Regions from separate parts of the Streptomyces sp. NPDC047853 genome, predicted to be linked through region 2. Evidence: riboswitches for the same ligand, from Rfam matches in the RefSeq annotation. Region 2 holds a riboswitch; the other holds the start of a gene.

Region 1 (14,675 bases), on a different contig from region 2:
TGGCGGCCGGGGGCGGGGGCACGGCCGACGTCCTCGCCCGGCGCGGCGCCGCGCTGAAGGAGCGTCAGCGGGAGCGGGCCGCGACGCCGCTGCGGACGGCCCTGCGCCGCGTCGCGGACATCTTCGTCCCGCTCATCCCGGCGCTGATCGGCTGCGGGATCGTCGCGGGCGTCGGCGGCCTGCTCAGCAACCTGGGGCTGCTGCCCGGCCTCACCGCCGCCCTGGCCGCCGTCGCCTCCGGGTTCATGGCGCTGATCGCCGTGTTCGTCGGCCACAACACGGCCAAGGAGTTCGGCGGCACGCCCGTGCTGGGCGGCGCGGTCGCCGCCGTCGTCGTCTACCCGGGCGTCGCGAAGGTGACCGTGTTCGGCGCCGCGCTCGCCCCCGGCCAGGGCGGCGTCCTCGGGGCGCTGGCGGCGGCCCTGCTGGCCACCCGGGTCGAGAAGTGGTGCCGCGCCCGGTTCCCCGGCACCCTGGACGTCCTGCTCACCCCCACCCTGACGGTCCTGGTCCCCGGCCTGGTCACCCTGTACGTCCTCATGTACGCGGCCGGCGAGGTCGCCACGGCCGTAGGCGCGGCCGCGACCTGGCTGCTGGCGACGACGGGCGCCCTGGCCGGCCTGGTCCTCGGCGGCCTCTTCCTCCCCCTGGTGATGCTGGGCCTGCACCAGGCCCTCATCCCGCTGCACACCACCCTCATCGAGCAGCAGGGCCACACCGTCCTGCTGCCCCTGCTGGCCATGGCCGGGGCCGGCCAGGTCGGCGCGGCCGCGGCGGTCTACGTCCGGCTGCGCCACGACACGTCCCTGCGGACGACGATCAGGTCGGCGCTCCCCGCCGGCCTGCTGGGCGTCGGCGAACCCCTGATCTACGGCGTCTCCCTGCCTCTCGGCCGCCCCTTCCTCACCGCCTGCGTGGGCGGAGCGGCGGGCGGCGCCTTCGTCGGCCTGTTCGCGATGCTCGGCACCGAGGTGGGGGCGACGGCGATCGGCCCGTCCGGCTGGGCGCTGTTCCCGCTCCTGGCGGGTGGCGGGGGCTGGGCGGCGACGGCGGGGGTGTACGGGGGCGGGCTGCTCACCGGGTACGTGGTCGGGTTCGCGGCGACGTACTTCTTCGGTCTGGACGAGGGCGCCGGCCGCGCCGTGTGCGACGCTGGGGAGCATGAACCACGCCCAGCTGACCGCCCTGGGCCGCGCCCTGCGTCTCCTCGGTGAGCACGGCGAGGCCCTCACCGCCGACACGCCGGACGCCAAGCTGCACGAGGTCCGCGCCGACCTGAAGCGCGCGCTGGACCAGCTGGAGGAGAGCGTCACGGCGGCGGCCCCCAGCACCCGCTGCCCCGAGCACCCGAACGGGCCGGTGGACCAGGCCGCCCCCGATCTCTGCCTGCTCTGCGAGACCCGGCGCCGCGCCGCCCGCCGCGCCGAGTACAACGGCGGCCCGCTGCCCGCGCGGCCCACCGAGCCGGTCCCGTCCCGGTACGGGACGCGCGGCGACCGGCCGCAGCCCCAGCAGCGCTGGCTGCCCGAGCTGTGGAACGGGCAGGCGTGGCAGCTGTGCGGCACCCCGCGCCGCGACCGCCGCGAGGCCGAGCTGTACATCGCGGCCCAACTGCGCGCGCCCCGCGCGGCGATGGCGTACCGGCTCGTCCACGAGTTCACGGACTACGAGGTGCTGCGGGTGTGGGGGACGCCGGTGCGGGTGGACGTCGAGCCGATGGGCGGCCTCTGAGCCGAGCCGGTGACGGCGGCGGAACGGATCGCGGCTCCGGACTAGCCCTGGGCGCTCTCCTGGTTCGTCCGGTGCAGCCGGGCCCGCAGCACGTCCCCCGGTTCCGCGTCCGCCACCGACGCGACCGGGCAGTCCCACGCACGGCCACCGCCGACCGGGCGCAGCCGCACGCCGCCCTCGCCATGCCCCATGACCTCGCCCACGCGCCCGTCCCGCGCGTCCACGGCGTGCGCGCCCACCGGCGGCCGCTCACCCCGCACCACCGACGCCAGCCGCTCGGCGACCCGCACGTTGCAGCGCCCCAGCTCGACCAGCGCGAACGGCTCCTCGCTCGCACCCGTCACCGGATCGACGCCCAGGGACGGCAACACCACACCGGCGCCCACGAGGGCCTGTCGCAAGGTCTCGACGACTTCTTCGGTCGACCGCACGCTTCCTCACCTCCACGCAGAGTTCGTGAATCGCGACACAGCGTGTCCGAACCGGCTCTAACCTGGCCAGACAGGGCGCCCCAACAACCTTCGGTGTACGACCGGGAGTTCCGCTGCCATGCCTGGACCCAAAGACCTCGACCCCTCGTCGTCCCCCCGCGCCCTCCTGGGCGCCGAGCTGCGGCACGCCCGCGAGAAGGCCGGGCTGAGCCAGGAGGAACTGGGCGGCCGGCTGTTCGTCAGCGGCTCCTTCATCGGACAACTGGAGTCCGGTACGCGCAGGATGCAGCCGGAGTACGCGCGGCTGCTGGACGAGGCGCTGGGAACGGAGGACTTTTTCCGGCGCAACTGCGCGGCTTCGGCGAAGTCGAAGTATCCCGAGCACTTCGCCGAGGCGGCGGAGGCGGAGAGGTCGGCGACGACGATCAGGGAGTACGCGTCGATGCTGGTCCCGGGGTTGCTGCAAACCCCGGGATATACGCGGGCCGTCTGCCGCGCCTACCAGCCGACTGCGGCGGACGATGTGATTGACGAGCTCGTGGCGGCACGGATGGAGCGAGCCCGTGTGCTCGCCGATCCAACAGGGCCTGTGTTGTGGGCCGTCCTGGACGAAGCCGCGTTGCACCGGGCCACGGGCGGGCGCGCGGTCATGGCGGAGGCCCTCCGCCACCTCGCCGCGCTGATGCGGGACAACCGGGTCATCGTGCAGGTGCTGACCTTCGATGTGGGCGCGCATCCGGCGATGCAGGGCTGTGTCCGGCTGATGGACTTCGCGGACACCCCACCCCTGGTCTATCTCGAAGGAGTCGGTACCGGACGGGTCGACGACGACCCCGCTACGGTCGCGCGCTACCGCGGCTACTACGACCTGCTGATGATGTCCGCCCTCCCGCCTGGGAAGTCCCTGTCCATGATCGAGCAGGTGGCGCAGAATTACGCCCATGGAGACCACCCCTGAGAACGACTGGCACAGGTCCAGCTACAGCGGCGGAAGCGGCGACAACTGCCTCGAAGCCTCCGTCGGCAATGCGGCCGTCGTCCCGGTCCGCGACTCCAAGAACCCCTACGGCCCGAACCTCCTGTTCCGGGCCGATGCCTGGGTGTTCTTCGTCAGCGCCCTCAAGGCGTCGTCGGCTTCCAGATGACCGTGGGGCCTCTCGAAAAGCGTGAACACTTCGGCCCGAAGTGTTCACGCTTTTCGACACCACCCTCCCCCGCCGGACATGCGGAGCAGCCCACACGCCACGTGCCGCCGCGCACCCGCGCGCCCCACCACCCACCGACAGCCGCCGAGACGGCCCGGCGTGCATGCGAGGCGCGAGCGCGTCCCGTCACGCCGGAGGGCTCCGTAGCCGACGTGAGGGACCGTTGCCGCTGGGACCCCGCTTTCCCCAGGCCGCCCGCTCGCTTCTCCCTCGTGCTGGAGCGAACCGGGTCAAGGGTGGCCCCGCAGGGCCATCACCGAAAGCGACGCGCAGCGCCCTTCACTCGGTTCGCGGACGTACGACACTGGCAGAAAAGCGGGCGGCCCGACGGTCACTCCACCGGCACGGCCCGGCGTACCGGCCTCACCCCAGCAGAGGCAGCGCCGCGAACTCGTGGCCCTCCCACAGCCGCCGTGACGCCTCCTCCGGGTACGGCGCGACCACCGGCTCCGCGTCCAGAATCTGCACCAGGCGCCGCTGCGTGTCGTAGGCGGGCCAGCCCGGGTCGCCAGTACGGGCGAACGACGTCCACGAGGCACGGAACCGGGCCGACAACGCCAGCGCGTCGGCGGACGGCTCCGCGCCCTCGAAGAGCAGCACCCCCAGGTCGGCCTGGAACGTGCCGAAGAGCAGGGGAACGTCCAGGGCGTGGCACGCGCCGAGGGCGCCGCCGCCGCCCGGCGCCGGCCAAGTCAGTTCGTAGACGTGGGACCGGCCGCCGCCCGCGAGATGCGCCTCGGCCAGGTGCAGGGACGGCATGCCGAACAGCCAGTCGGTCTGGACGCGGTCGTACAGGTCGTTCGCGGAGGCGTCGGGGTACGCGGCGCGGTAGGCCGCCTCGCCGCCCGGCGCGTACAGCCGCAGCGCCTTGTCCGCGCGCTCTTCGCCGATCCGGCCGAGCTTGCCGGCCATGGCGGTGAACAGACGGTTCTCGTCGCGGTTGTGGCCGACGACCAGCTCGACGTCCCGGGAGGCGCCGGAGGCCAGCGCTTGCCAGGGGGTGACCGGCAGGACGTCGCCGTCGACGACCGGCGAGTACGGGGTGGTCGTGGGCGCGGCCTGCCCCCAGCGGTCCACGTACTGCGGCATCCGGGGTGCGAGGGTCTGGCCCGCCTTGACCAGTTCGGCCGGGTCCACGGCTGCCAGGTCGGCGACGGTCGGGCGCAGGCCCAGTTCGGCGGCGAGGACGGTGCCGATGTCGCGGGCGAGTTCGGCGGAGAAGAAGGTGCCCGGCACGCTCTGGGCGATGGCCCGGTGGAAGAGGCCGGCCGCGCGGTCCATGGCCAGCAGGGAGGCGACCGAACCGGCGCCCGCCGACTCGCCGAAGACGGTCACCCGCTCCGGGTCGCCGCCGAACGCGGTGATGTTGTCCCGCACCCACTCCAGCGCGGCCACCTGGTCGAGCAGGCCCCGGTTGGCGGGGGCGCCCTCGATGTGGGCGAAGCCCTCCATGCCGACGCGGTAGTTGAAGGTGACGACGACGAGGTCGCCGTCGACGGCTATGCGGCGGGCGTCGTAGCCGGGGCTGCCGGAGTGGCCGAGCTTGTAGGCACCGCCGTAGATCCACACCATCACCGGGCGGCGCGCGGCCGGGTCGGGCTCGGGGGTCCAGACGTTGACCGTCAGCCAGTCGTCGCCCCCGGAATGGGTGCCGGCCGGGCCCGCCAGGCCCAGGTCCTGCGGGGGCGGCGGGCCGAAGGCGTACGCGTCGCGGGTGCCGTCCCAGGGGCGGGCGGGGCGCGGGGCGGCGAACCTGGCCGGCCCGACCGGGGCCTCGGCGAAGGGGATGCCGCGGAAGACGGTCAGGCCGTCCGAGGTCTGTCCGCGCACCGCGCCGCCGACGGTGCGCACCACGGGTCCGGTCGTGCTCATCGATCACTCCTCACTGGTCTACCGCAGGCCGTACGCCAGTTGGTGATCCACGGACCCTACGCCGTGGTGCGCACGGCGCTCAGCTGAGGGTCTTGATCGACGCCGCGTCGTACGGGGCGAGCGCGTCGAAGCGGCCGGCGAGGACCTTCTCGGCCCACTGGGGGTCCTGGAGCAGGGCACGGCCCACGGCGACGAGGTCGAACTCGTCGCGCTCCATGCGGTCGAGGAGGTTGTCGAGGCTGCCGACGGGGGCTCCCTCGCCCAGGAAGGACTTGGTGAAGTCGCCGTCGAGGCCGACCGAGCCGACGGTGATGGCGGGCCTGCCGGTCAGCTTCTTGGTCCAGCCGGCCAGGTTGAGGTCGGAGCCGTCGAACTCCGGGCGCCAGTAGCGGCGGGTGGAGGCGTGGAAGGCGTCGACGCCGGCCGAGGCGAGCGGGGCGAGGATCGCCTCCAGCTCCTCGGGCGTCTCGGCGAGGCGGGCGGCGTAGGCCTCCTGCTTCCACTGCGAGTAGCGGAAGATCACGGGGAAGGCGGGCGAGACGGCGTCGCGCACGGCGGCCACGATCTCGGCGGCGAACCGGGTGCGGGAGACGGGGTCGCCGCCGTAGGCGTCGGTGCGCCGGTTGGTGCCGGCCCACAGGAACTGGTCGACGAGGTAGCCGTGGGCGCCGTGGATCTCCACGCCGTCGAGGCCGATGCGCTCGGCGGCGGCCGCGGCCTCGGCGAAGGCGCCGATCACGTCGTCCAGGTCGCGCTGCGTCATCGCCGTGCCGGTGACCTCGTCCTCGCCGATGCGCAGGCCGGAGGGTCCGACGGCGGGCGCGTCGGCGAAGGGGGGCTCGCCCTGCTTGCGGACCATGCCGATGTGCCACAGCTGCGGCACGATCGTGCCACCCGCCGCGTGCACCGCCTCGGCCACCTTCGCCCAGCCGGCCAGCTGCTCCTCGCCGTGGAAGCGCGGCACGCGGTCGCTCTGCCCGGCGGAGGCGTGGCCGACGTAGGTGCCCTCGGTGACGATCAGACCGACGCCGGCGGCGGCGCGGCGGGCGTAGTAGGAGGCCACGTCGTCACCGGGGACGCCGCCCGGGGAGAACATCCGGGTCATCGGGGCCATGGCGATCCGGTTCGGCACGGTCAGGCCGTTGACGGTGACGGGCCGGGCGAGGACCTGCGCGGCGCGCGAGGCGGTGTCGGAGGCGGTGACGGTCACGTGGGGGCTCCTTGGGAGGTACCGGTCAGTATGTGCATGCGCATGCACCCACCGGCGCCAACAGGCCCGCTCGCCGTCCGCATTCCGACGGGCCGTCATGAGTGGTCCAGGTCACATCCGCCCGGAGGGGTCGGGGAGCGGAGAACGCCCGAGGGCGGCACCCCCTGTCGGGGAGTGCCGCCCTCGGTCCGTAGGACGGTTGATCGACCGGAGCCGATCAGAAGTCCATGTCACCGCCCGGCATGCCGCCCGGGGCGCCGCCCGCGGCGGCCTTCTCCGGCTTGTCGGCGATGACGGCCTCGGTGGTGAGGAACAGCGCGGCGATGGAGGCGGCGTTCTGCAGGGCAGAGCGGGTCACCTTCGCCGGGTCGATGATGCCTTCGGCGATCATGTCGACGTACTCACCGGTCGCGGCGTTCAGGCCGTGGCCGACGGTGAGGTTGCGGACCTTCTCCACGACGACGCCGCCCTCGAGACCACCGTTGACGGCGATCTGCTTCAGCGGGGCCTCCAGGGCGAGCTTCACGGCGTTGGCGCCGGTCGCCTCGTCACCCGTCAGCTCCAGCTTCTCGAAGACCTGGGAGGCCTGGAGCAGGGCCACGCCACCACCGGCGACGATGCCCTCCTCGACGGCCGCCTTCGCGTTGCGAACGGCGTCCTCGATGCGGTGCTTGCGCTCCTTGAGCTCGACCTCGGTGGCGGCACCGGCCTTGATGACGGCCACGCCGCCGGCCAGCTTCGCCAGGCGCTCCTGGAGCTTCTCGCGGTCGTAGTCCGAGTCGCTGTTCTCGATCTCGGCGCGGATCTGGTTGACGCGGCCGTTGACCTGGTCGGTCGAGCCGGCGCCGTCGACGATGGTGGTCTCGTCCTTGGTGATGACGACCTTGCGGGCGCGGCCCAGGAGGTCCAGGGTCGCGTTCTCCAGCTTGAGGCCGACCTCCTCGGAGATGACCTCGCCGCCCGTGAGGATGGCGATGTCGCCGAGCATGGCCTTGCGGCGGTCGCCGAAGCCCGGGGCCTTGACGGCGACGGACTTGAAGGTGCCGCGGATCTTGTTGACGACCAGGGTCGACAGGGCCTCGCCCTCGACGTCCTCGGCGATGATCAGCAGCGGCTTGCCCGACTGCATGACCTTCTCCAGGAGCGGCAGCAGGTCCTTGACGTTGCCGATCTTGGAGTTGGCGATCAGGATGTACGGGTCGTCGAGCGACGCCTCCATACGCTCCATGTCGGTGGCGAAGTACGCCGAGATGTAGCCCTTGTCGAAGCGCATACCCTCGGTGAGCTCCAGCTCCAGACCGAAGGTCTGGGACTCCTCGACGGTGATGACGCCTTCCTTGCCGACCTTGTCCATGGCCTCGGCGATCAGCTCGCCGATCTGGGTGTCGGCGGCGGAGATGGAGGCCGTGGAGGCGATCTGCTCCTTGGTCTCGACGTCCTTCGCCTGCTCCAGCAGGGCGGCGGAGACGGCCTCGACGGCCTTCTCGATGCCGCGCTTCAGGGCCATCGGGTTGGCGCCGGCCGCGACGTTGCGCAGGCCTTCCTTGACCAGGGCCTGGGCGAGAACGGTCGCGGTGGTCGTACCGTCACCGGCGACGTCGTCCGTCTTCTTGGCGACTTCCTTGACCAGCTCGGCGCCGATCTTCTCGTACGGGTCCTCGAGCTCGATCTCCTTGGCGATGGAGACACCATCGTTGGTGATCGTGGGGGCGCCCCACTTCTTCTCGAGGACGACGTTGCGGCCCTTGGGGCCGAGCGTCACCTTGACGGCGTCCGCGAGCTGGTTCATGCCGCGCTCGAGGCCGCGCCGTGCCTCCTCGTCGAACGCGATGATCTTGGCCATGTGAAGTGGTCCCTCCAGGACTGGGGGTGATTCCTTCGGACCGCGCCCGCGCCCGCGACGGACGGCTCGCCGGCCTTGTGGTTCCTTCCCCACCCGGCCTGCGGGCCTCACCGACCCGGTCCTTCGTTGTCACTCTCACCTTCAGAGTGCTAACGCCAATGATTAGCACTCGCCCCCATCGAGTGCAAGCGCCTTCCGGGGATCGGCCCGGCGGCTCAGCCGCCCGCGAACACCGGTGCGGCCCCGCGCCGGCGGCCGCGGACAGCCCGAAGGGCCCGCACCTCCGGGGAGGTGCGGGCCCTTCGGAGAAGAACCGTTCGCTTTGCGTGGCCGGACGTCTCAGGCGCTGAGGCGAACCATGTCGGCCTGCGGGCCCTTCTGACCCTGCGAGATCTCGAACTCGACCCGCTGGCCTTCTTCGAGGGTGCGGTAACCGTCCATCTGAATCGCGCTGTAGTGGACGAAAACATCCGCACCACCGTCGACCGCGATGAAGCCGTACCCCTTCTCCGCGTTGAACCACTTGACGGTGCCCTGAGCCATGCCTAACTCCCCTATTACTGGCCCTTGCACAGATCCGCACTTCGCGGACCCGGGTCAGACCTCGCCCCCCACGACTGGGGGCGTGCGCCGGAACGCGTCGACCGCGGCTGAATGTATCTGTCCAACTGCCGTCTGCAACAGGTCAGTCGGACGAGAAATCTGGACGCACCCGGTCCGCAATGTGGCGAGAATTCGCCTGAATTCGGGTCAAGTCGGGGCACGCAAAGGGCACAAAAGCCGCGAAATACGCCCACACTTTGGCTACATCTTGTCGGGCGCCGGGCAGGAATTCGGGATTCCCGATCTTTCGGTCGGGAGCGCGTTCCCCAACTCTACCGCGCTCAATCCCATGGAATTGCCCCCTCCGCTTCTCTCACGGAGGGGGCCGTTCGATGAACGCTGCGTTATCTCAATTACCGATGGTAACGACGGGGGCGGGTCAGCCGCCGGCGACCGCCGGGATGATGGAGACGCCCGCGCCGTCGGGGGTGGCGGTCTCCAGGCCCTGCTCGAAGCGGACGTCGTCGTCGTTGACGTAGACGTTGACGAAGCGGCGCAGCTTGCCCTGGTCGTCCAGGACGCGGGCGGCGATGCCGGTGTGGTTCTTCTCCAGGTCGGCGATGACCTCACCGAGGTTCGCACCGTCGGCGGCGACCTCGGCCTTTCCACCGGTGTAGGTGCGCAGGATGGTGGGGATGCGAACGGTCACGCTCATGCGAGGCCAGCCTCTCGGAAGGAGTCCAGGTTCGGGCGGATGGTGGTGGTGAGTCCGGTGCCGGCCACCGCGTCCAGCGTCTTCAGGCCGTCGCCGGTGTTGAGGACGACGGTGGTGAGCGACGGGTCCAGGACGCCGTCCTCGATCAGCTTCCTGGTGACGCCGACCGTCACGCCGCCCGCCGTCTCCGCGAAGATGCCCTCGGTGCGGGCGAGCAGCTTGATGGCGTCGACGACCTGCTCGTCCGTCACGTCCTCGACGGCGCCGCCGGTGCGGCGCGCGATGTCCAGGACGTACGGCCCGTCGGCCGGGTTGCCGATCGCGAGGGACTTGGCGATGGTGTCCGGCTTCTGCGGGCGTACGACGTCGTGGCCGGCCTTGTAGGCGGTGGACACCGGCGAGCAGCCGGCGGCCTGGGCACCGAAGATCTTGTACGGCCGGTCCTCGACGAGACCGAGCCTGATCAGCTCCTGCAGTCCCTTGTCGATCTTCGTGAGCTGGGAGCCGGAGGCGATCGGGACCACGAGCTGGTCGGGCAGCCGCCAGCCGAGCTGCTCGCAGATCTCGTAGGCCAGCGTCTTGGAACCCTCGGCGTAGTACGGCCGCAGGTTGACGTTGACGAAGCCCCAGCCCTCGCCCGCCGGGTCGCCGATCAGCTCGGAGCAGAAGCGGTTCACGTCGTCGTAGTTGCCCTCGATGCCGACGAGCTCTCCGCCGTAGACGGCGGCCATGACGACCTTGCCCTGCTCCAGGTCGTGCGGGATGAACACGCAGGAGCGGAAGCCGGCGCGGGCGGCGGCGGCGCCGACGGCCCCCGCGAGGTTGCCGGTGGAGGAGCAGGAGAGGGTGGTGAAGCCGAAGGCGCGGGCGGCCTCGATGGCCTGGGCGACGACACGGTCCTTGAAGGAGTGCGTCGGGTTGCCGGAGTCGTCCTTGACGTAGAGGCCGCCGGTGACGCCCAGCTCGCGGGCGAGGTTGTCGGCCTTGACGAGCTTGGTCCAGCCCGGGTTGATGTTCGGCTTGTCGGCCACGTCGGCGGGGACGGGCAGCAGCGGGGCGTACCGCCAGATGTTCGCGGGGCCCGCCTCGATGCGCCCCCGCAGCTCCTCGGTGTCGTAGGCCGAGAAGTCGTAGGCGATCTCCAGCGGGCCGAAACACTCCTCGCAGGCGAAGACCGGGCCGAGCGGCACGCGGTGACCGCACTCGCGACAGGAGAGCGCCGCGGCGGGGCCCAGATCGACGGAGCCGGCGGGGGCGGCGGAGGGGGTGGTGGTGGTGCTTTCGGCGGTCTGCACAGCCATGGAGGCGAGGCCCTTTCTCCTCATCTTCCTCACGACGCATCTCGCCGTGAGACGGATTTGGCACCTTCCCTAGCCGGGAGCCTCGCCACGTCTGCGTGACAAGAACCGACTGGAGGGTTGCCGGGGCTTCAACGGGCCGTATCCCTCTGCCCCTCTGGATGAGCGGTATTCGATTGTTGTGCGGTGCGCGCGGCGACCCCGGCATGCGGTGGCCCCACGCGTTGTTCAAGACTGTAACCGAAGGCCAGGGCGGTCGAGACAGCCGTCCGTACCGCGAGATGGATCACAGAGGAGCCACGGACCGTGCTGGAAGAAGTCGAGCGCTGGCTGGGCGCACGCTCCTGGTCCGTGACGGACCGGCCCGTCCAGCAGCTGCTGACCGCCAAGCACGCCACCGGACAGACGGTGAGCGTGGTGCTCCCCGCCCTGGACGAGGAGGCGACGGTCGGTGACATCGTCACGGTGATCCGCCGGGAGCTGATGGGGCGGGACCCGCTCGTCGACGAGGTCGTCGTCGTGGACTCCGGGTCGCGCGACCGGACGTCGGCGGTGGCCGCGGCGGCGGGCGCCCGGGTCGTGCACCGCGACGCGATCCTCCCCCGCATCCCGGCCGTCCCCGGCAAGGGCGAGGTGCTGTGGCGCTCGCTGCTGGTCACCAGGGGCGACATCGTCTGCTTCGTCGACGCCGACCTGCGGGAGTTCTCGGCCGACTTCGTCTCCGGGATCGTGGGTCCGCTGCTCACCGACCCGGACGTGCACCTCGTCAAGGCCATGTACGACCGTCCGCTCGGCGCGGCTCCCGGGCAGGGCGGCCGGGTCACCGAGCTGATGGCCCGCCCGCTGCTGAACATGCACTGGCCGCGGCTGGCCGGCTTCGTCCAGCCGCTGGGCGGCGAGTACGCGGCCCGCCGCTCGCTGCTCGAACGGCTGCCCTTCCCCGTCGGGTACGGCGTCGAGCTGGGCATGCTGGTCGACGCCCTGCACCTGGTCGGCCTGGACGGCCTGGCGCAGGTCGACGTCGGGGTCCGCAGACACCGCCACCAGGACGGCCAGGCCCTGGGCCGGATGTCCGCCGCGATCTACCGCACCGCCCAGCTCCGGCTGGCCCGCGGCCACCTGGTCCGGCCGGCCCTCACCCAGTTCGAGCGGGGCCCCGCCGGTTTCGAGCCGCGCACGTACCCCGTGGACACGGAGGAACGGCCCCCCATGACGGAGATCGCGGAGTACGCGGCCCGGAGGGTGGCGTGAATCTCGGCCGACGCGCACCGAAGGGCCGGCGGTCCACGTTTGAGGGTTCGGGGGCCGGGCTAGGTTGAGGCGTATGGCTTCAAGGTTCGGTGCTGCTCAGGTGCTGGTCGCCTCCAATCGGGGGCCCGTCTCGTACGAGGTGCGCGAGGACGGCTCGCTGCACGCCAAACGCGGGGGTGGCGGGCTGGTCTCGGGACTGTCGGCCATCGGGCCCGACGCGGGGGCGCTGTGGGTGTGCTCCGCGCTGAGCGACGGCGACCGCGAGGCGGTGCGGCGCGGGGTGGGCGAGGACGGCGTGCGGATGCTGGACGTGCCGGCCGACGTGCACGCGGACGCGTACAACGGGATCGCGAACTCCGTGCTGTGGTTCGTGCACCACATGCTGTACCAGACGCCCGTGGAGCCGGTCTTCGACGCGGAGTTCCGGCGGCAGTGGGCCTCCTACGAGGCGTACAACCGGGCCTTCGCCGAGGCGCTGGCCGAGGAGGCCGCCGAGGGCGCGGTCGCGATCGTGCAGGACTACCACCTGACGCTGGTGCCGGGGATGCTCCGCGCACTCCGTCCCGACCTGCGCATCGGCCACTTCTCGCACACGCCGTGGGCGCCGGTGGACTACTTCCGGATGCTGCCGGACGACATCGCCGAGCAGGTGCTGCGCGGCATGCTGGGCGCCGACCGGCTCGGGTTCCTCACCCGGCGCTGGGCCGACGCGTTCACCGCGTGCTGCGACGCGCTGGTGGGCGGGACCGGCTCCACCGAGATCGGCGTGCACGGTCTGGGCGCGGACGCTGACTTCCTGCGGAAGCGGTCGCACGAGGCCGACGTGGACGAGCGGATGGCCGCGCTGCGGGCGGAGATCGGCGAGGGACGCCGGACGATCGTGCGGGTGGACCGGACCGAGCTGTCCAAGAACATCGTGCGCGGGCTGCTGGCCTACCGGCAGCTGCTCACCGACCGGCCCGAGTGGCGCGAGCGGGTCGTGCACGTGGCGTTCGCCTACCCGTCGCGGCAGGACCTCGCCGTGTACCGGGACTACACCGCGGAGGTGCAGCGGGTGGCGGAGTCGATCAACGTGGAGTTCGGGACGGCGGGGTGGACGCCGGTCGTGCTGCACGTGAAGGACGACTTCGCACGGTCGCTGGCGGCGTACCGGCTGGCCGACGTGGCCCTGGTCAACCCGATCAGGGACGGCATGAACCTCGTCGCCAAGGAGGTGCCGGTCGTCTCCGACGAGGGGTGCGTGCTGGTGCTGTCGCGGGAGGCGGGGGCGTACGAGGAGCTGGGCGAGGACGCGCTGGTGGTGAACCCGTACGACGTGTCGGGGACGGCCCGGGCGCTGCACGAGGCGCTGTCGGTGGGTGCCGGGGAGCGGGCGGAGCGGTCGAAGCGGCTGGCCGCGGCGGGCACGGCGCTGCCTCCGGCGCGGTGGTTCCTGGAGCAGCTGGACGCGCTGAGGTCCTGACCGCCGGGTGACTACCGGCGAGTGACCGGCGGGTCTCGCGGAAGCGGGTGCGGGGAGCGGGTGCGGGTGCGGGTGCGGGGAGACTCCCCGCACCCGCTTTCGGCCTCTCCGTGCAGGGGGGCCGTGGTTCAGGCCAGCCGGTCCGCCAGGGCGCGCAGCAGCCGTACGACTCCCGCCGGGCCGTCCACCACCACGTCCGCGCGCTTCCTGAGGTCGGGGACCTCGTCGCTGCCGCTGCACACCAGCAGGCCGGGGGTGCCCTCCGCGCGCAGGGCGTCGACGGCCGCGAAGGCGGGGAGGTCGCCGAGGTCGTCGCCGGCGTAGACGACGGTCTCGGCGCCGACGTCCCGGGCGTGGGCCCGCAGCGCGGCGCCCTTGTCCATGCCGGGCGGGCGCAGCTCCAGGACCATGCGGCCCGGCTCGACGATCAGGCCGTGGCGGGCGGCCAGGCCGGTGAGCGGGGCGCGCAGCGCCTCGAAGGCCGCCTGCGGGTCGGGGGCGCGGCGGGTGTGGACGGCGACGGCGTGGCCCTTCTCCTCGACCCAGGTGCCCGGCCCGGCGCCGGACCGCTCCAGCAGCTCGGGCAGCTCGGCGCGGACGGCGGCGACGCCGGGGTGCGGTTCGGGTGCGGAGAGGGTGCCGGTGGCGGCGTCCCAGCGCTCGGCGCCGTAGTGGCCGAGGACGACGAGGTGCTCCAGACCGGGGGCGTTCGCGAAGCCGCCGTGGCGGACGGCGACCTCGGCCGGACGGCCGGTGATCACCGCGACGGAGGCGACCTTCGGCGCGAGGGCCGCGAGCGCCGGTACGGCGTCCGGGTGGGCGCGGGCCCGGTCGGGGTCGGGCACGATCGGCGCGAGGGTGCCGTCGAAGTCGAGCGCGACGACCGCGCGGGCGGGGCGGGCGAGCAGGGCGTCGAGCCCCGCACGTCCGGCCTCCGTCGCGGGCGTCGGCAGGTGGTCCGGCGTGTCGTCTCGGGTGGATTCCTGATGGCTGCCCATACCGCGAACCTATCCCGCGGACCCGCACCGCACGCCTGGCCCGCGCATCCGGCCCGTGCGTCCGGCCGGTGGCCTACCGCTCCCCGCGCCGCGTCTCGCGCACCCGGCGCAGGCGG
Region 2 (14,675 bases):
GCGACCAGCGTGTCGAACCCGGCCTCCTCCAGCGCCTTGCAGGCGGAGGCGACGGCGTAGGCGCCGATGACGTTGGGCGACCCGGCCTCGTGGCGGGCGGCGCTGTCGTGCCACTGGACGTCCACGCCGCCGTCGGCGCGCCGGGAGACGCTGCGGCTGGCGCCGCCGCCGGCCAGGTACGGCTCGGCCTCGCGCAGCCAGTCGGCACGCCCCGCCAGCACGCCGGTGCCGAAGGGGGCGTACAGCTTGTGCCCGGAGAAGGCGACCCAGTCGACGTCCAGGTCGGCCACCGAGACGGGGTGGTGCGGGGCGAGCTGGGCGGCGTCCAGCACGATCCGGGCGCCGTGCGCGTGGGCGGCGGCGGCCAGTTCGCGCACCGGCCACAGCTCGCCGGTGACGTTGGAGGCGCCGGTGACGCAGACCAGGGCGGGCCCGTACGGCTCGCGGGCCGCGAGGGCGCGCTCCAGGGTCTCGACGGCCTGGGCCGGGGTGCGCGGGGCGTCGAGGTACGTCACCTCCGCGTCGCGCCAGGGCAGCAGCGAGGCGTGGTGCTCGGTCTCGAAGACGAAGACCCGGCAGCCGGCCGGCAGCGCGGCGGCGAGCAGGTTGAGGGAGTCGGTGGTGGACCGGGTGAAGACGACCTGGTCGGTGTCCCGGCAGCCGAGGAAGCCGGCGACGGTCGCGCGGGCGTTCTCGAACAGGTCCGTCGACAGCTGCGACAGGTACCCGGCGCCCCGGTGCACGCTGCCGTAGTACGGGGCGTAGGCCGCCACGTCGTCCCAGACCCGCTGGAGTGCGGGGGCGCTGGCGGCGTAGTCGAGGGCGGCGTAGGTGACCTCGCCGCCGGTGACGAGCGGAACGGTGACGTCCCGGCCCAGGACGGGCAGCGGGGCACAGACGGAGGGGTCGACGGCGACGGCGGAGACGGACATGGGTTCACTCCCGTGAAGGCATACGGCATCACCACGCGAACCACGGCGGGTCCGGGCAGGGGAAGGCCGGAACGGCGGAGAAGGGGGAAGAGGCGCTGCGGAGGCGGGGCTCTGCGGCCCTATCGCATTCGCTGATTCACGGGAGACTCCCTCGAACGACCCAGGACCCCTGGTTCCGCGAGGGGTCCGCGCTTGCCGAGGACCTTGCTGTCCACGACCTGGTCTTCACCCGGGGCACCCCGCCACGGACGGAGGGTTGCCGGACAGTCGGCCGGGGCCTCATGACTGTCACTCATGACCTGTCGAGAAATCTAGGGGAAGTGATCGGCGCCCCGCAACCCGGGTCCGGATCGCGGGACGCACGTCACACGAGCAGGCGGCTACGCGTTGCTGGCGGCCACCCAGCGCTCCAGCGCGCGGCGCGCGGCACCCGAGTCGATCGCCTCGGCGGCCCGGTCCATGCCGGCCCGGATCTGCGCGGTCAGCGGTGCGTCACCCGGCTCCAGGGCGACCAGGGCCGCCGCCGAGTTCAGCAGGACCGCGTCCCGCACCGGGCCCGTCTCACCGTTCAGCAGGCGGCGGGCGACGTCGGCGTTGTAGGAGGCGTCGGCGCCGCGCAGCGCCTCGACCGGCACCAGGTCGAGGCCGACGTCGCGCGGGTCGAAGGTCTCCTCGCTCACCCGGCCGTCCCGCACCACCCAGACCCGGGAGGTGGCGGTGGTGGTCAGCTCGTCGAGGCCGTCGTCGCCGCGGAAGACCAGCGACGAGTGGCCGCGTTCGGCGAAGACCCCGGCGATGATCGGCGCCATCCGGGCGTGGGCCACCCCGATCGCCTGGGACGTGACCCGGGCGGGGTTGGTCAGCGGGCCCAGGAAGTTGAACACCGTGCGGATGCCCAGCTGGCCGCGGGCCGCGGCCACGTGGCGCAGGGCGGGGTGGAACTTCACGGCGAAGCAGAAGGTGATGCCGGCCTCCTCGGCGACCTCAGCCACCCGCTTCGGCGTCAGCTCCAGGTTCACCCCGAGCCTCTCCAGGACGTCGGAGGCGCCGGACGCCGAGGAGGCCGCCCGGTTGCCGTGCTTGACGACCTTCGCGCCCGTGCCGGCCACGACGATCGCCGACATGGTGGAGATGTTGACCGTCTTGGCGCCGTCGCCTCCGGTGCCGACGATGTCAACCGTCTCGCCGGGCACCTCGATCACGTTGGCGTGGGCGTACATGGTGCGGACCAGGCCGGAGATCTCCTCGACGGTCTCGCCCTTGGACCTGAGGGCCACCGCGAAGCCGGCGATCTGCGCGTCGGTCGCCTCGCCGCGCATGATCACGTCCAGCGCCCAGGCGGTGTCGTCCGCGGACAGGTCCTGGCCGTCCAGCAGTCCGTTCAGCAGGGCGGGCCAGGAGCGGCCCGCCGCGTTGTCGCCTCCAGCGGGGGTCACAGCGCTCATGAGCCGCTCCTGTGTCGTGTGTGCTGCGGGAAGAAGTGCGCTCCCACCCTATCCAGCCCCGGGCACGGCGAAGGGCCCCGTCCGCGGAACGGACGGGGCCCTTCGACCGTGGTGTGGCGACGCTGGAGGGTCAGTGGTGGCCGTGGCCGCTCGTGATCTCCTTGTACTCCTCGACGGTCGGCTTCGGAATCTGCGACTCCTCGCCGTAGTACGACTTGCTGAGCTTGGCGCGGAGCTTCTCGGTGCTCTTCACCTTGCGCTCGACGCCGTTCTCGTCGACCGTCGGGCCGATCTCGGCCGGCTTGTACTGCTCGTGGGCCGTGAGGGTGTGCAGCTGCTCCTGGCTGAGCGGCTCGTGGACCTCGATGAACTCACCGTGCGGCAGGCGCTTGATGATGCCGGACTCGCGGCCGTGCAGCACCTTGTCCCTGTCCCGGCGCTGGAGGCCGAGGCAGATCCGCTTGGTGACGATGAACGCGATGACCGGGCCGACGAAGAACGCGATGCGGACGAACCAGGTGATCGCGTTGATCGACAGGTGGAAGTGCGTGGCCCAGATGTCGTTGCCGCCACCGATGAGCAGGATGAAGTACTCGGTGATCCAGGCGACACCGAACGCGGTCCGGGTCGGGGCGTTGCGCGGGCGGTCCAGGATGTGGTGCTCGCGCTTGTCGCCGGTGACCCAGGACTCGATGAACGGGTAGACCGCGATCGCGACCAGGACCAGCGGGAAGATCATCAGCGGGACGAACACGCCCAGGACCAGCGTGTGGCCCCAGAAGTTGATCTCCCAGCCGGGCATCACACGGATCAGGCCCTCGGAGAAGCCCATGTACCAGTCCGGCTGGGCGCCGGTGGAGACCATGTCCGGCCGGTAGGGGCCGATGGACCAGATCGGGTTGATCGTGGCGATCGCCGAGATGGCGGCGATCACGCCGAAGACCAGGAAGAAGAAGCCTCCGGCCTTCGCCATGTACACCGGCAGCAGCGGCATGCCGACGACGTTCTTGTTGGTCTTGCCGGGGCCCGCGAACTGCGTGTGCTTGTGGTAGAAGACCAGGATCAGGTGGCCGACCACCAGGCCGAGCATGATGCCCGGCAGCAGCAGGATGTGGACCGAGTAGAACCGGGCCACGAAGTCGTGGCCGGGGAACTCCCCGCCGAAGAGGAAGAACGACAGGTACGTGCCGACGATCGGCACGGACAGGATCGCGCCCTCCATGAAGCGGATGCCGGTGCCCGAGAGCAGGTCGTCCGGGAGCGAGTAACCGGTGAAGCCGGTGAACATGCCGAGGACGAAGAGCAGGAAGCCGAACAGCCAGTTGATCTCACGCGGCTTGCGGAACGCGCCGGTGAAGAAGACGCGCATCATGTGCACGAACATGCCGGCGAGGAAGATCAGCGCCGCCCAGTGGTGGATCTGCCGGATGAGCAGACCACCGCGGACGTCGAAGCTGATGTCCAGCGTCGAGGCGTACGCCTCGCTCATCAGCTGGCCCTGCAGCGGCACGTACGAGCCGTGGTACGTGACCTCGTTCATCGACGGGTGGAAGAACAGCGTCAGGTACACACCCGTGAGGATGATGATGATGAAGCTGTAGAGGCAGATCTCACCCAGCATGAACGACCAGTGGTCGGGGAAGATCTTGCGCATGTTGGCCTTGGCCAGGGAGTAGATCCCCAGCCGGCCGTCGGCCCAGTCGGCGACGCGCTCGCCGGCCGGTGCCTTCCCGCGAGAGCGGGGGGCTTCGTTCGCTGTAGTGCTCATCCGCGCTCCCAGAAGGCAGGACCGACGGGCTCTTCGAAGTCGCCGAGCGCTTCGAGGTAACCCTCGTCGTTCACGCCGATGCGCAGCTGCGGCAGGGCGTGACCGGCGGGACCGAAGATCACCCGGGCGCCGTCGGCAAGGTCGAAGGTGGACTGGTGGCAGGGGCAGAGCGCGTGGTGCGTCTGCTGCTCGTACAGGGAGATCGGGCAACCGACGTGGGTGCAGATCTTCGAGTACGCCACGATGCCCTCGTGCGACCACTCGAGCTCGCGCTTGTCCTTGATGGCCTCCGGCTCCAGCCGGATGATCATCAGGGCCGCCTTGGCGATCTCGGTCATGAACTCCTCGTCGTGCTCCTCCAGGCCCTCGGGCATGGCGAAGGTGAGGGAGCCCACCGCGACGTCGGAGGGACGCAGCGGCTCGTGGGTGTTCATGTTGACCAGCAGCTTGCCCTTGGACCACAGGGTGTGGCGGAGCTTGGTCTCGGGCAGCGGGCCGAGGTCGCGCAGCAGGACGACACCGGAGAGCGGGACCAGGGTCAGCGCGCCGAACATCGTGTTGCGGATCAGCTTGCGGCGCCCGATGACGGACTCCTTGGCACCCTGCTTGAAGTCCGCGTGGACCTTGGCACGGAGCTCGGGGTCGGCCTCGATCGGGTGGCGCTCGTCGGCGATCTCCTCGTCGGACATCAGGGTGCGGGCCCAGTGGACCGCGCCCGCGCCGATCGCGAACAGCGCGACGCCGAGCGTCATGCCGAGCGCGAAGTTCAGCGCACTGATGTGGCCGATCGGGAAGATGTAGACCGACTGGTCGACCGGGATCGTCACGAAGGCGGCGATGAAGCCCACGGTGGCCAGCATCGACAGCGTGAACAGCAGGGCGACCGTGCGCTCGGACCGCTTGGCGGCCCGCTCGTCGATGTCCTGGACACGGTGCTCGTGGGGCGGCAGCCCCGGGTCGGCGAACGGGTTCTTGTCGTCCGCGACCTTCACCGCGCCGTGCGCGGTGCCCTGCTCAGCGGGCAGGTTCTCTTCTGGAATGTCTTGGCTACTCATGACTTCTTGGCCTTTGCGGTCCGAGCGGCGACCCAGACGGCGACCGCGATCAGCGCGCCCAGTCCGAAGACCCACGCGAACAGACCCTCACTCACCGGGCCCAGCCCGCCGAGGCTGAGGCCGCCGGGGTTCTCGGTGTCGTCGCTGTTGACCGCGTGCAGGTAGGCGATGATGTCCTTCTTGTTCTGCTCGGACATCGTGGTGTCGGGGAAGGAGGGCATGTTCTGCGGGCCGGTCTGCATGGCCTCGTAGATGTGCTTGGGGTCGACATCCTCGAGGCTCGGCGCGTACTTGCCGTGCGTCAGCGCGCCGCCCTTGCCGGTGAAGTTGTGGCACTGCGCGCAGTTGTTGCGGAACAGCTCACCGCCCTTGGCGATGTCCGCGCCCTCCGGGCCGTACTTCTCCTCCGACGGGACGGCCGGACCGGCGCCCAGCGACGCCACGAAGGCGGCCAGCTGGTCGATCTCGGCCTGCGAGTAGATGTTCGGCTTGTCCGGGACCTGCGCGCCCGGCTGCTGGGCCGGCATACGGCCGGTGCCCACCTGGAAGTCGACGGCCGCGGCGCCGACGCCGACCAGGCTCGGACCGTCGGTGGTGCCCTGACCGCCGGTGCCGTGGCAGCTGGCACAGCCGACGGCGTAGAGCTTCTTGCCCTCCTCGATGGCGAGGGACTGGGCGGTTTCATCGGCCTGCGCCTTGCTCGCGGGTGCGAACGCGGCGTACAGCCCCCCTGTGCATGCCAGCGCGAGGAGTAGGACGACGAGCGCCGCCAGCGGGTGGCGTCGTCGTGCGGAGAGCTTTTTCACGGATTACCCCGGTGTCAGGATCTTCTGCGTCGATGCTTCTGGTATTGGGCGGGTGCGTGCCGCGACTACTTGATCATGTAGATCGTGGCGAAGAGGCCGATCCAGACGACATCGACGAAGTGCCAGTAATAGGACACGACAATGGCCGCGGTCGCCTGCTCGTGGGTGAACCTCCGGGCCGCGTAGGTGCGGCCGAGGACCAGCAGGAAGGCGATGAGGCCGCCCGTCACGTGCAGTCCGTGGAAGCCGGTGGTCAGGTAGAACACCGAGCCGTACGGGTCCGACGAGAGCGAGAGGCCCTCGTGCTTGACCAGTTCGGTGTACTCGAACACCTGACCGCCGATGAAGATCGCACCCATCACGAAGGTGACGATGAACCACATCCGGAGCTTCTTCACGTCACCGCGCTCGGCCGCGAACACGCCGAGCTGACAGGTGAGGGAGGAGAGCACCAGGATCGTGGTGTTCGTCGCGGAGAACGGGAAGTTCAACGCGTCGGCCTTCTCGGACCAGAAGTCCGGGCCGGTCACCGATCGCAGGGTGAAGTACATCGCGAAGAGGGCCGCGAAGAACATCAGCTCGGAACTCAACCAGATGATGGTTCCGACGCTGGTGAGGTTCGGCCGGTTGACCGACGGGTGCGCGTGCCCGGTTTCTACTGTCGTTGCTGTCGCCACGACCGACATTATGTCGGTCGCTTATCCCGCCCTCACCCCGGGGGGTGCCGTTCGGAGTGTCCGCCCCGTCTGGACTGCCCGTATGGCCCATCGAACGGCCCGTCGAAGCCCTGTCCGAACCAGTGTTGACGGGCGGGGCGAGGGAGTAGCATCCGGCGCACGGGCTACGACAGTCCTCAACGGGCTTCATCGGTCTTCACCGCGTATCGGAGGAAGCATGCAGGCGACCGCCACGGTGCTGGTCTACAGCGACGACTCCAACACCCGCGAGCAGGTGCGGCTGGCGACCGGCCGCCGGCCGGCTCCGGACGTGCCCGTGGTCGAGTTCGTGGAGTGCGCCACCCCGGCCGCCGTGATCAAGGAGCTGGACAAGGGCGGCATCGACGTCTGCGTCCTGGACGGCGAGGCCGTTCCCATGGGCGGCATGGGGCTGTGCCGGCAGATCAAGGACGAGGTCTTCCACTGTCCTCCGGTGCTGCTGCTCATCGCCCGGCCGCAGGACGCGTGGCTGGCGACGTGGAGCCGCGCCGAGGCGGCTGTGACGCTCCCGGTGGAGCCCGTCGAGTTCGCGGGCGCGCTGGCCTCACTGCTGCGGCAGAAGAGGCTGCAGGGCGTCTAGGGACGCGTGCGGGGCCCGGGCCAGGGGTTGCCCGGGGCCGGTGCGGCGTGCACCGGCCCCGGGGACGTCCTCACACGCCCTGCGGGCGCAGCCGGGCCTGCTCGGCCGTACCGCCGGCCTCCGGCGCGCCGCCCGTCAGGGCGCTTCCCGTGCGCCACCTGTTCCAGTCCAGGTTCCAGTCGCCGAAGCCGTTGCCGAAGGACTCCATCGTCTCGCCGCCGGAGTTGACCACCTCGACGAGGTCCCCCTCCTGGACGGCGCCGAAGAACCACTCCGCGTTGGCGGTGCTCATCCCGACGCAGCCGTGGCTGACGTTGGCGGAGCCCTGGGAGCCGACGGACCAGGGGGCCGCGTGCACGTACTCGCCGCTCCAGGTGACCCGGGTGGCGAAGTACACCGGCAGGTCGTACGACTCCGAGGAGCCCTCGGCGATGCCGACGGTGCTGCTGCGCATGCGTACGAAGGGTTCCTTGCCCAGGACGACCTTGACGCCGTTGCGGGTCTCGAAGCCGGGCTTTCCGGTGGTGACGGGGATCTGCCTGACCTCCCGCCCGTCCTGGAACAGCGTCAGCGTGTGCGTGGCGGCGTCGGTGACGGCCACCACGTGGTCCTCCGTGGTGATCCGCAGGGGCTTGGCGGCGCCGCCCCACATGCGGTCGCCGATCTTGATGCCCTCGAGGGCGCTGCTGACCTCGATCGTGGCGTGGGCGGGCCAGTACTCCCTGGGCCGGTAGTGGAGCTTCTTGTCGTCCACCCAGTGCCAGGCGCCCTCCACGGCGGGGGTGGACCGCACCTTCAGGGCGCGCTCCACTATGGCCCGCTGGGCTTTGTCCCGGACCGGCTGGTTCAGTTCCGCCGTGAGGGGCTGTCCGACGCCGTACGCGCCCGCCTCGGGGCCGAAGGCGACGTCCAGGGTCTTCTTGGCGCTGGGCCGTCCGGTCTCGAACGTGAGGACCTTGCGGCCGGGCGCGCCGTCGCCGTCCTCGGTGCTGACCCGCACGGTGTAGCGGGCGGCGGCGGCCAGCGGGGAGGTGCTGTGCCAGCGGGCCCCGTCGGCGGAGAGTTCGCCCGCCACGTAGCGGCCCGCCGCGTCCACGGCCGTGACGTCCGTGATGCGGCCGTCGGCGCCCTCCGCGACGACCTCCAGGGGTTTGTCGGGGTCGGCCTTCTTCCCGGCGTCCGTGGGGCCGTTGAAGGAGATCTGGCCGGCCGCGTCGTACGGCGCGGCCGTCAGCGGGTTGTCGTCGTCGCCGGTGCAGGCGGTGACGCTCGCGCCGAGGGCGATCACCAGCAGGGTGCAGCCGACGACCGTACGCCCCCGCGCCTGGAAGTGAACCGTGTTGCTCATGACCTCACGCTAGGGAGCGACGTCAAGGGCGGCACGGCGGGTAACCCGGACGAGTGAGGGCGGGTGCGGCAGACGAAGGGGCCCGGACGCTCCTGACGGAGTGTCCGGGCCCCTCGGCGTCCGACGTGTGCTACTGGGTGCGGTTCTCACCGCGGTAGTACTCGAAGACCCATCCGAACAGGCCCACGAGGATGACCGGCGCGGAGAAGTACATGATCCACCAGCCGACGGCCACGCCCAGGAAGGCGAGCGCGCCACCGAGCCCGAGCGCCAGCGGCTGCCAGCTGTGCGGGCTGAAGAAGCCGACCTCGCCGGCCTCGTCCGCGACGTCCGCTTCCTTGTTGTCCTGGGCCCCGGCGTCGACCCGCTTGGCCGTGAAGGCCAGGTAGAAGCCGATCATGAGGGCCAGGCCGAAGGCCAGGAAGAGGGCCGTGGTGCCGGCCGGCTCCATCGACCAGTAGCCGTAGACGATCGCGACGGCCAGGATGAAGACGCTCAGCCAGATGAAGAGCTGTCCCTGGATCTTCACTTGCCGGCCTCCTTGCCGCCGGCGAGGGTCTTCTCACCGTGACCGACGTTCTCGAGCTGGTCGATCGCCGAGACCTCCGGGTGGTGCAGGTCGAAGGCGGGGGATTCACTGCGGATGCGCGGCAGGGTGAGGAAGTTGTGCCGCGGCGGCGGGCAGGAGGTCGCCCACTCCAGCGAACGGCCGTAGCCCCACGGGTCGTCCACGTTGACCGGCTTGCCGTACTTGGCCGTCTTCCAGATGTTGTAGAAGAACGGCAGTATCGACATGCCGAGCAGGAACGAGCTGATCGTCGAGATCGTGTTCAGGGCCGTGAAGCCGTCGGCCGCCAGGTAGTCGGCGTACCGGCGCGGCATGCCCTCGGCGCCCAGCCAGTGCTGGACGAGGAACGTGCCGTGGAAGCCGATGAACAGCGTCCAGAAGGTGATCTTGCCCAGGCGCTCGTCCAGCAGCTTGCCGGTGAACTTCGGCCACCAGAAGTGGAAGCCGGCGAACATCGCGAACACCACGGTGCCGAACACCACGTAGTGGAAGTGCGCCACCACGAAGTACGAGTCCGAGACGTGGAAGTCCAGCGGCGGCGAGGCCAGGATGACACCGGTCAGACCACCGAAGAGGAAGGTGATCAGGAAGCCGGTGGACCACAGCATCGGGGTCTCGAAGCTGAGTGATCCCTTCCACATGGTGCCGATCCAGTTGAAGAACTTCACACCGGTCGGTACCGCGATCAGGAAGGTCATGAAGGAGAAGAACGGCAACAGCACGCCGCCCGTGACGTACATGTGGTGCGCCCACACCGTCACCGACAGACCGGCGATCGCGATCGTCGCCGCGATCAGGCCCATGTAGCCGAAGATCGGCTTCCGGGAGAAGACCGGGATGATCTCACTGACGATGCCGAAGAACGGCAGCGCGATGATGTACACCTCTGGGTGCCCGAAGAACCAGAAGAGGTGCTGCCACAGCAACGCTCCGCCGTTGGCCGAGTCGAAGATGTGGGCGCCGAACTTGCGGTCCGCCTCCAGCGCGAACAGGGCCGCGGCCAGCACCGGGAAGGCGAGCAGGACCAGCACACCGGTCAGCAGCACGTTCCAGGTGAAGATCGGCATGCGGAACATGGTCATGCCCGGCGCGCGCATGCAGATGATCGTGGTGATGAAGTTGACCGAGCCGAGGATGGTGCCGAAGCCGGAGAAGGCCAGACCCATGATCCACAGGTCACCGCCGATGCCGGGCGAGTGCACCGCGTCGGACAGCGGCGAGTAGGCGAACCAGCCGAAGTCGGCCGCACCCTGCGGGGTGAGGAAGCCGCCCACCGCGATCGTCGAGCCGAACAGGTACAGCCAGTAGGCGAACATGTTCAGCCGCGGGAACGCCACGTCCGGCGCGCCGATCTGCAGCGGCATGATCCAGTTCGCGAAGCCGGCGAACAGCGGCGTCGCGAACATCAGCAGCATGATCGTGCCGTGCATCGTGAACGCCTGGTTGAACTGCTCGTTCGACATGATCTGCAGACCCGGCCGGGCCAGCTCGGCGCGCATGAAGAGCGCCATCACGCCGCCGATCACGAAGAACGCGAACGACGTGGCCAGGTACAGCGTGCCGATCGTCTTGTGGTCGGTGGTCGTCAGCCACTTGACCACGATCTCGCCACGCCTCTGGCGCCGGACCGGCAGCTCGTCCTCATAGTGGGACCCTGCCGCGGCACCCTGGGGTTCGTTGAGGATGCTCACAGGATGTTCGACTCCCGGTTCTTCTCGTGGCCCGCCTGCTCGATGCCGGCGGGGACGTAACCGGTCTGCCCCTTCTTCACGAGGTCGTTCAGGTGCTGCTCGTAGCGCTCCGGAGAGACGACCTTCACGTTGAACAGCATCCGGGAGTGGTCCACGCCGCACAGCTCGGCGCACTTGCCCATGAAGGTGCCCTCCTTGTTGGGGGTGACCTCGAAGGCGTTGGTGTGGCCCGGGATGACGTCCTGCTTCATGAGGAACGGCACCACCCAGAAGGAGTGGATGACGTCACGCGAGGTGAGGACGAAGCGGACCGTCTTGCCCTTGGGGAGCCAGAGGGTCGGACCCGGGTTGTTGGTCTGCGGGTTCCGCGTGCTCGGGACACCGCAGTCGAAGGTGCCGCCGGCGTTCGCCGGGAAGTCCTCCTTGTACCGGTCCGGGATGCCGGCCAGTTCCTTGGAGGTCTTGGCGTCGCCGGTGGACCCGTCGACGTTCTCGACGTAGTTGAAGCACCAGCTCCACTGGAAGCCGACCACGTTGACCGTGACGTCGGGCTTCTTCTTCAGGGTCAGGAGCTCGGACTCGTCACGGGCGGTGAAGTAGAACAGCACCGAGACGATGACGAGCGGAACGATGGTGTAGAGCGCCTCGATGGGCAGGTTGTACCTGTTCTGCGGAGGTACCTCGACCTTGGTGCGGGTGCGCCGGTGGAAGAAGCAACTCCACAGGATCAGGCCCCACACCAGCACGCCGGTGGCCAGCGCGGCTGCCCAGGAGCCCTGCCACAGGGAGAGGATCCGCGGAGCCTCTTCCGTGGTGGGGGTGGGCATGCCGAGGCGGGGGAAGTCCTCGTATGTGCAACCGGTGGCGGTCGCCAGGACCAGGCCCGCGGTCAGTGCCTGCAGCAGCTTCCGCCGCATCGGGCGCCGCGGCGAGCGGTCGGAGCCGTTGGGACTCACGTAGCGCCTTCCCGAGAGTCTCGCCCGCGCTGTTCGGCTGCGGCCTTCTCGCTGGTCGGTCGCCGCCCTGCGTCGGGCAGGGGTTTGATGTTTATGCGGACCAAACCCTAGCCGACGCCCTCCGGGGGGTCGCGGGGAGGGTGGCATACGCGCCGGGGGGCACCCTGAAAGGGTGGGACGGGGCGCCCGCGGGAGGCCCGAACCGGGGGTGACGTGGCGGTTCGCGGCGCGTCGTGACCGGTCGCGGGGCTCCCCCACCCCTCAGGGGCGTTCGCGCGCCGGACGTCATAGCGTGGGTCTGTGGCCTACTTCGACGCTGCTTCCGCCGTTCCTCTTCATCCCGTCGCCCGGCAGGCGCTGTTGGCCTCCCTCGACGAGGGGTGGGCCGACCCCGCCCGGCTCTACCGGGAGGGGCGCCGGGCCCGGTTGCTGCTCGACGCCGCCCGGGAGGCGGCCGCGGAGGCCGTGGGGTGCCGGGCGGACGAGTTGGTGTTCACTCCTTCGGGGACGCGGGCGGTGCATTCGGGGGTCGCCGGGGCGTTGGCCGGGCGGCGCCGGACCGGGAATCACCTCATCGTGTCCGCCGTCGAACACTCCTCCGTACTGCATGCCGCCGAGGCGCACGAGGCCGGCGGTGGGGCGGTCACCCAGGTACCGGTGGGGCGGACGGGGGCGGTCGACCCGGCGGCGTACGCGGGGGCGCTGCGCGCCGACACCGCCCTGGCCTGCCTCCAGTCGGCCAACCACGAGGTGGGCACGGAGCAGCCGGTGGCGGAGGTGGCAGAGGCCTGCCGGGCGGCCGGCGTGCCGTTGCTGGTGGACGCGGCCCAGTCGCTGGGGTGGGGGCGCGTCGAGGGCGACTGGTCGCTGCTCGCGGCGAGCGCCCACAAGTGGGGCGGGCCGTCGGGGGTCGGGCTGCTCGTCGTGCGCAAGGGCACCCGGTTCGCGCCCGGGGCTCCGGCGGACGAGCGCGAGTCGGGCCGGGCGCCCGGTTTCGAGAACCTCCCGGCGATCGTCGCCGCGGCGGCCTCGCTGCGGGCGGTGCGGGCCGAGGCGGCCGAGGAGGCGGCCCGGCTCCGGGAGTTGACGGAGCGGATCCGGGCCCGGGTGCCGGCCCTGGTGCCGGACGTGGAGGTGGTCGGTGACCCGGCGCGCCGACTGCCCGGCCTCGTCACCTTCTCGTGTCTCTATGTCGACGGGGAGACACTGCTGCACGAGCTGGACCGCGCGGGTTTCTCGGTCTCCTCCGGGTCGTCCTGCACCAGCAGCACCCTGACGCCCAGTCACGTCCTGAAGGCGATGGGGGTGCTCACGGAGGGCAACGTCCGGGTGTCGCTGCCGCCGGGGACCGCGGCCGATGACGTCGAGCGGTTCCTCGAGGTGCTGCCGGGCACGGTGGCCGCGGTGCGGGAGAAGCTGGGGGCGCCGGTGGCCCCGGAGGCCGCCCCCCGGACGGGGGACGACCTCGTGGTGGACGCGATCGGGCGGCGCTGCCCCGTCCCGGTGATCGAACTCGCCAAGGTCATCGGCGACGTGCCCGTCGGCGGCACGGTCCGCGTCCTGTCCGACGACGCGGCCGCCCGGCTGGACATCCCGGCGTGGTGCGAGATGCGGGGCCAGGAGTACGTGGGCGAGGAGCCGGCGGCGGTGGGAACGGCCTACGTGGTCCGCCGCACCGGCTGAGCCGCCCGAGGGCTCGGGGCCGGTCCCGCTGCGGCTGAGCCGCGTGGGCCGCGAGCGGTGCCCCGGTGCGGCTGAGCCCCCCGGGGAGGGCTGGAACCGCTGAGCCGCGCGGGCCCGGAGCCGTGCCCCGGTACGGCTGAGCCCCGGGGGGGGGAACGCTGAGCCCCGCGAGCCCGGAGCCGTGCCCCGGCACGGATGAGCCCCGGGGGGCCGGAACCGCTGAGCCGCGTGGGCCCGGAGCCGTGCCCCGGCACGGCTGAGCCCCGTGAGCCCGGAGCTGTGCCCCGCTGCGGCTGAGCCCCGCGAGCCCGGAGCCGTGCCCCGCTGCGGCTGAGCCCCGTGGGCCCGGAGCCGTGCCCCGCTGCGGCTGAGCCCCGTGGGCCCGGAGCCGTGCCCCGCTGCGGCTGAGCCCCGTGGGCCCGGTCAGCCCAGGTGTGCCTGGACCTCGGTGGCCGCCTCGTCGCCGTACGCCTTGGTGAACCGCTCCATGAAGTGGCCCCGCCGCAGCTGGTACTCCTGGGTGCCCACCGTCTCGATGACCAGGGTGGCGAGCATGCAGCCGACCTGCGCGGCCCGCTCCAGCGAGACCCCCCAGGCCAGCCCCGACAGGAAGCCCGCGCGGAAGGCGTCGCCCACGCCGGTCGGGTCGGCCTTGCGCTCCTCGTCCGGGACGCCGACCTCGATGGTCTCCTCGCCGGCCCGCTCGATGCGCACGCCCCGCGCGCCGAGGGTGGTGACGCGGTGGCCGACGCGGCCGAGGATCTCCTCGTCGCTCCAGCCGGTCTTGGTCTCGATCAGCCCCTTCTCGTACTCGTTGGAGAAGAGGTAGGTCGCCCCGTCCAGCAGTATCCGGATCTCGTCGCCGTTCATCCGGGCGATCTGCTGGGAGAAGTCGGCGGCGAAGGGGATGGAGCGCGCCCGGCACTCCTCGGTGTGCCGGAGCATCGCCTCCGGGTCGTCGGCGCCGACGGAGACCAGGTCGAGGCCGCCCACGCGGTCGGCGACGGTCTTCAGCTCGATGAGGCGGGCCTCGCTCATGGCGCCGGTGTAGAAGGAGCCGATCTGGTTGTGGTCGGCGTCGGTGGTGCACACGAAACGGGCGGTGTGCAGCGTCTCGGAGATGCGCA

The links. Region 2 has a riboswitch for S-adenosylmethionine ahead of ACGF5T_RS19840 (aminotransferase class V-fold PLP-dependent enzyme). Riboswitches for the same ligand answer to the same signal wherever they lie in the genome.
Region 1: linked by a shared signal. The riboswitch ahead of thrC (threonine synthase) and the one ahead of ACGF5T_RS19840 (aminotransferase class V-fold PLP-dependent enzyme) in region 2 are both predicted to bind S-adenosylmethionine.

The regions. Positions count from the first base shown of each region.
Region 1 covers NZ_JBIDCI010000003.1:135,571-150,245, reverse strand. The annotation lists gene ACGF5T_RS07585 (PTS transporter subunit EIIC) at 1-1,214, shown strand, start outside; gene ACGF5T_RS07580 (hypothetical protein) at 1,162-1,731, shown strand; gene ACGF5T_RS07575 (hypothetical protein) at 1,773-2,162, opposite strand; gene ACGF5T_RS07570 (helix-turn-helix transcriptional regulator) at 2,281-3,120, shown strand; gene ACGF5T_RS07565 (DUF397 domain-containing protein) at 3,104-3,307, shown strand; gene ACGF5T_RS07560 (carboxylesterase family protein) at 3,731-5,239, opposite strand; gene ACGF5T_RS07555 (NADH:flavin oxidoreductase) at 5,319-6,449, opposite strand; gene groL (chaperonin GroEL) at 6,667-8,292, opposite strand; gene ACGF5T_RS07545 (cold-shock protein) at 8,632-8,835, opposite strand; gene ACGF5T_RS07540 (MoaD/ThiS family protein) at 9,275-9,550, opposite strand; gene thrC (threonine synthase) at 9,547-10,851, opposite strand; SAM riboswitch class I at 10,869-11,016, opposite strand; gene ACGF5T_RS07530 (glucosyl-3-phosphoglycerate synthase) at 11,155-12,099, shown strand; gene ACGF5T_RS07525 (trehalose-6-phosphate synthase) at 12,173-13,561, shown strand; gene otsB (trehalose-phosphatase) at 13,690-14,559, opposite strand; gene ACGF5T_RS07515 (DUF3263 domain-containing protein) at 14,633-14,675, opposite strand, start outside.
Region 2 covers NZ_JBIDCI010000010.1:36,798-51,472, reverse strand. The annotation lists gene ACGF5T_RS19840 (aminotransferase class V-fold PLP-dependent enzyme) at 1-932, opposite strand, end outside; SAM riboswitch class IV at 1,116-1,232, opposite strand; gene trpD (anthranilate phosphoribosyltransferase) at 1,313-2,377, opposite strand; gene ACGF5T_RS19830 (ubiquinol-cytochrome c reductase cytochrome b subunit) at 2,508-4,145, opposite strand; gene ACGF5T_RS19825 (Rieske 2Fe-2S domain-containing protein) at 4,142-5,200, opposite strand; gene ACGF5T_RS19820 (c-type cytochrome) at 5,197-6,006, opposite strand; gene ACGF5T_RS19815 (heme-copper oxidase subunit III) at 6,072-6,692, opposite strand; gene ACGF5T_RS19810 (hypothetical protein) at 6,901-7,302, shown strand; gene ACGF5T_RS19805 (Ig-like domain-containing protein) at 7,373-8,650, opposite strand; gene ACGF5T_RS19800 (cytochrome c oxidase subunit 4) at 8,781-9,179, opposite strand; gene ctaD (cytochrome c oxidase subunit I) at 9,176-10,909, opposite strand; gene coxB (cytochrome c oxidase subunit II) at 10,906-11,865, opposite strand; gene ACGF5T_RS19785 (aminotransferase class V-fold PLP-dependent enzyme) at 12,166-13,548, shown strand; gene ACGF5T_RS19780 (carbohydrate kinase family protein) at 13,972-14,675, opposite strand, start outside.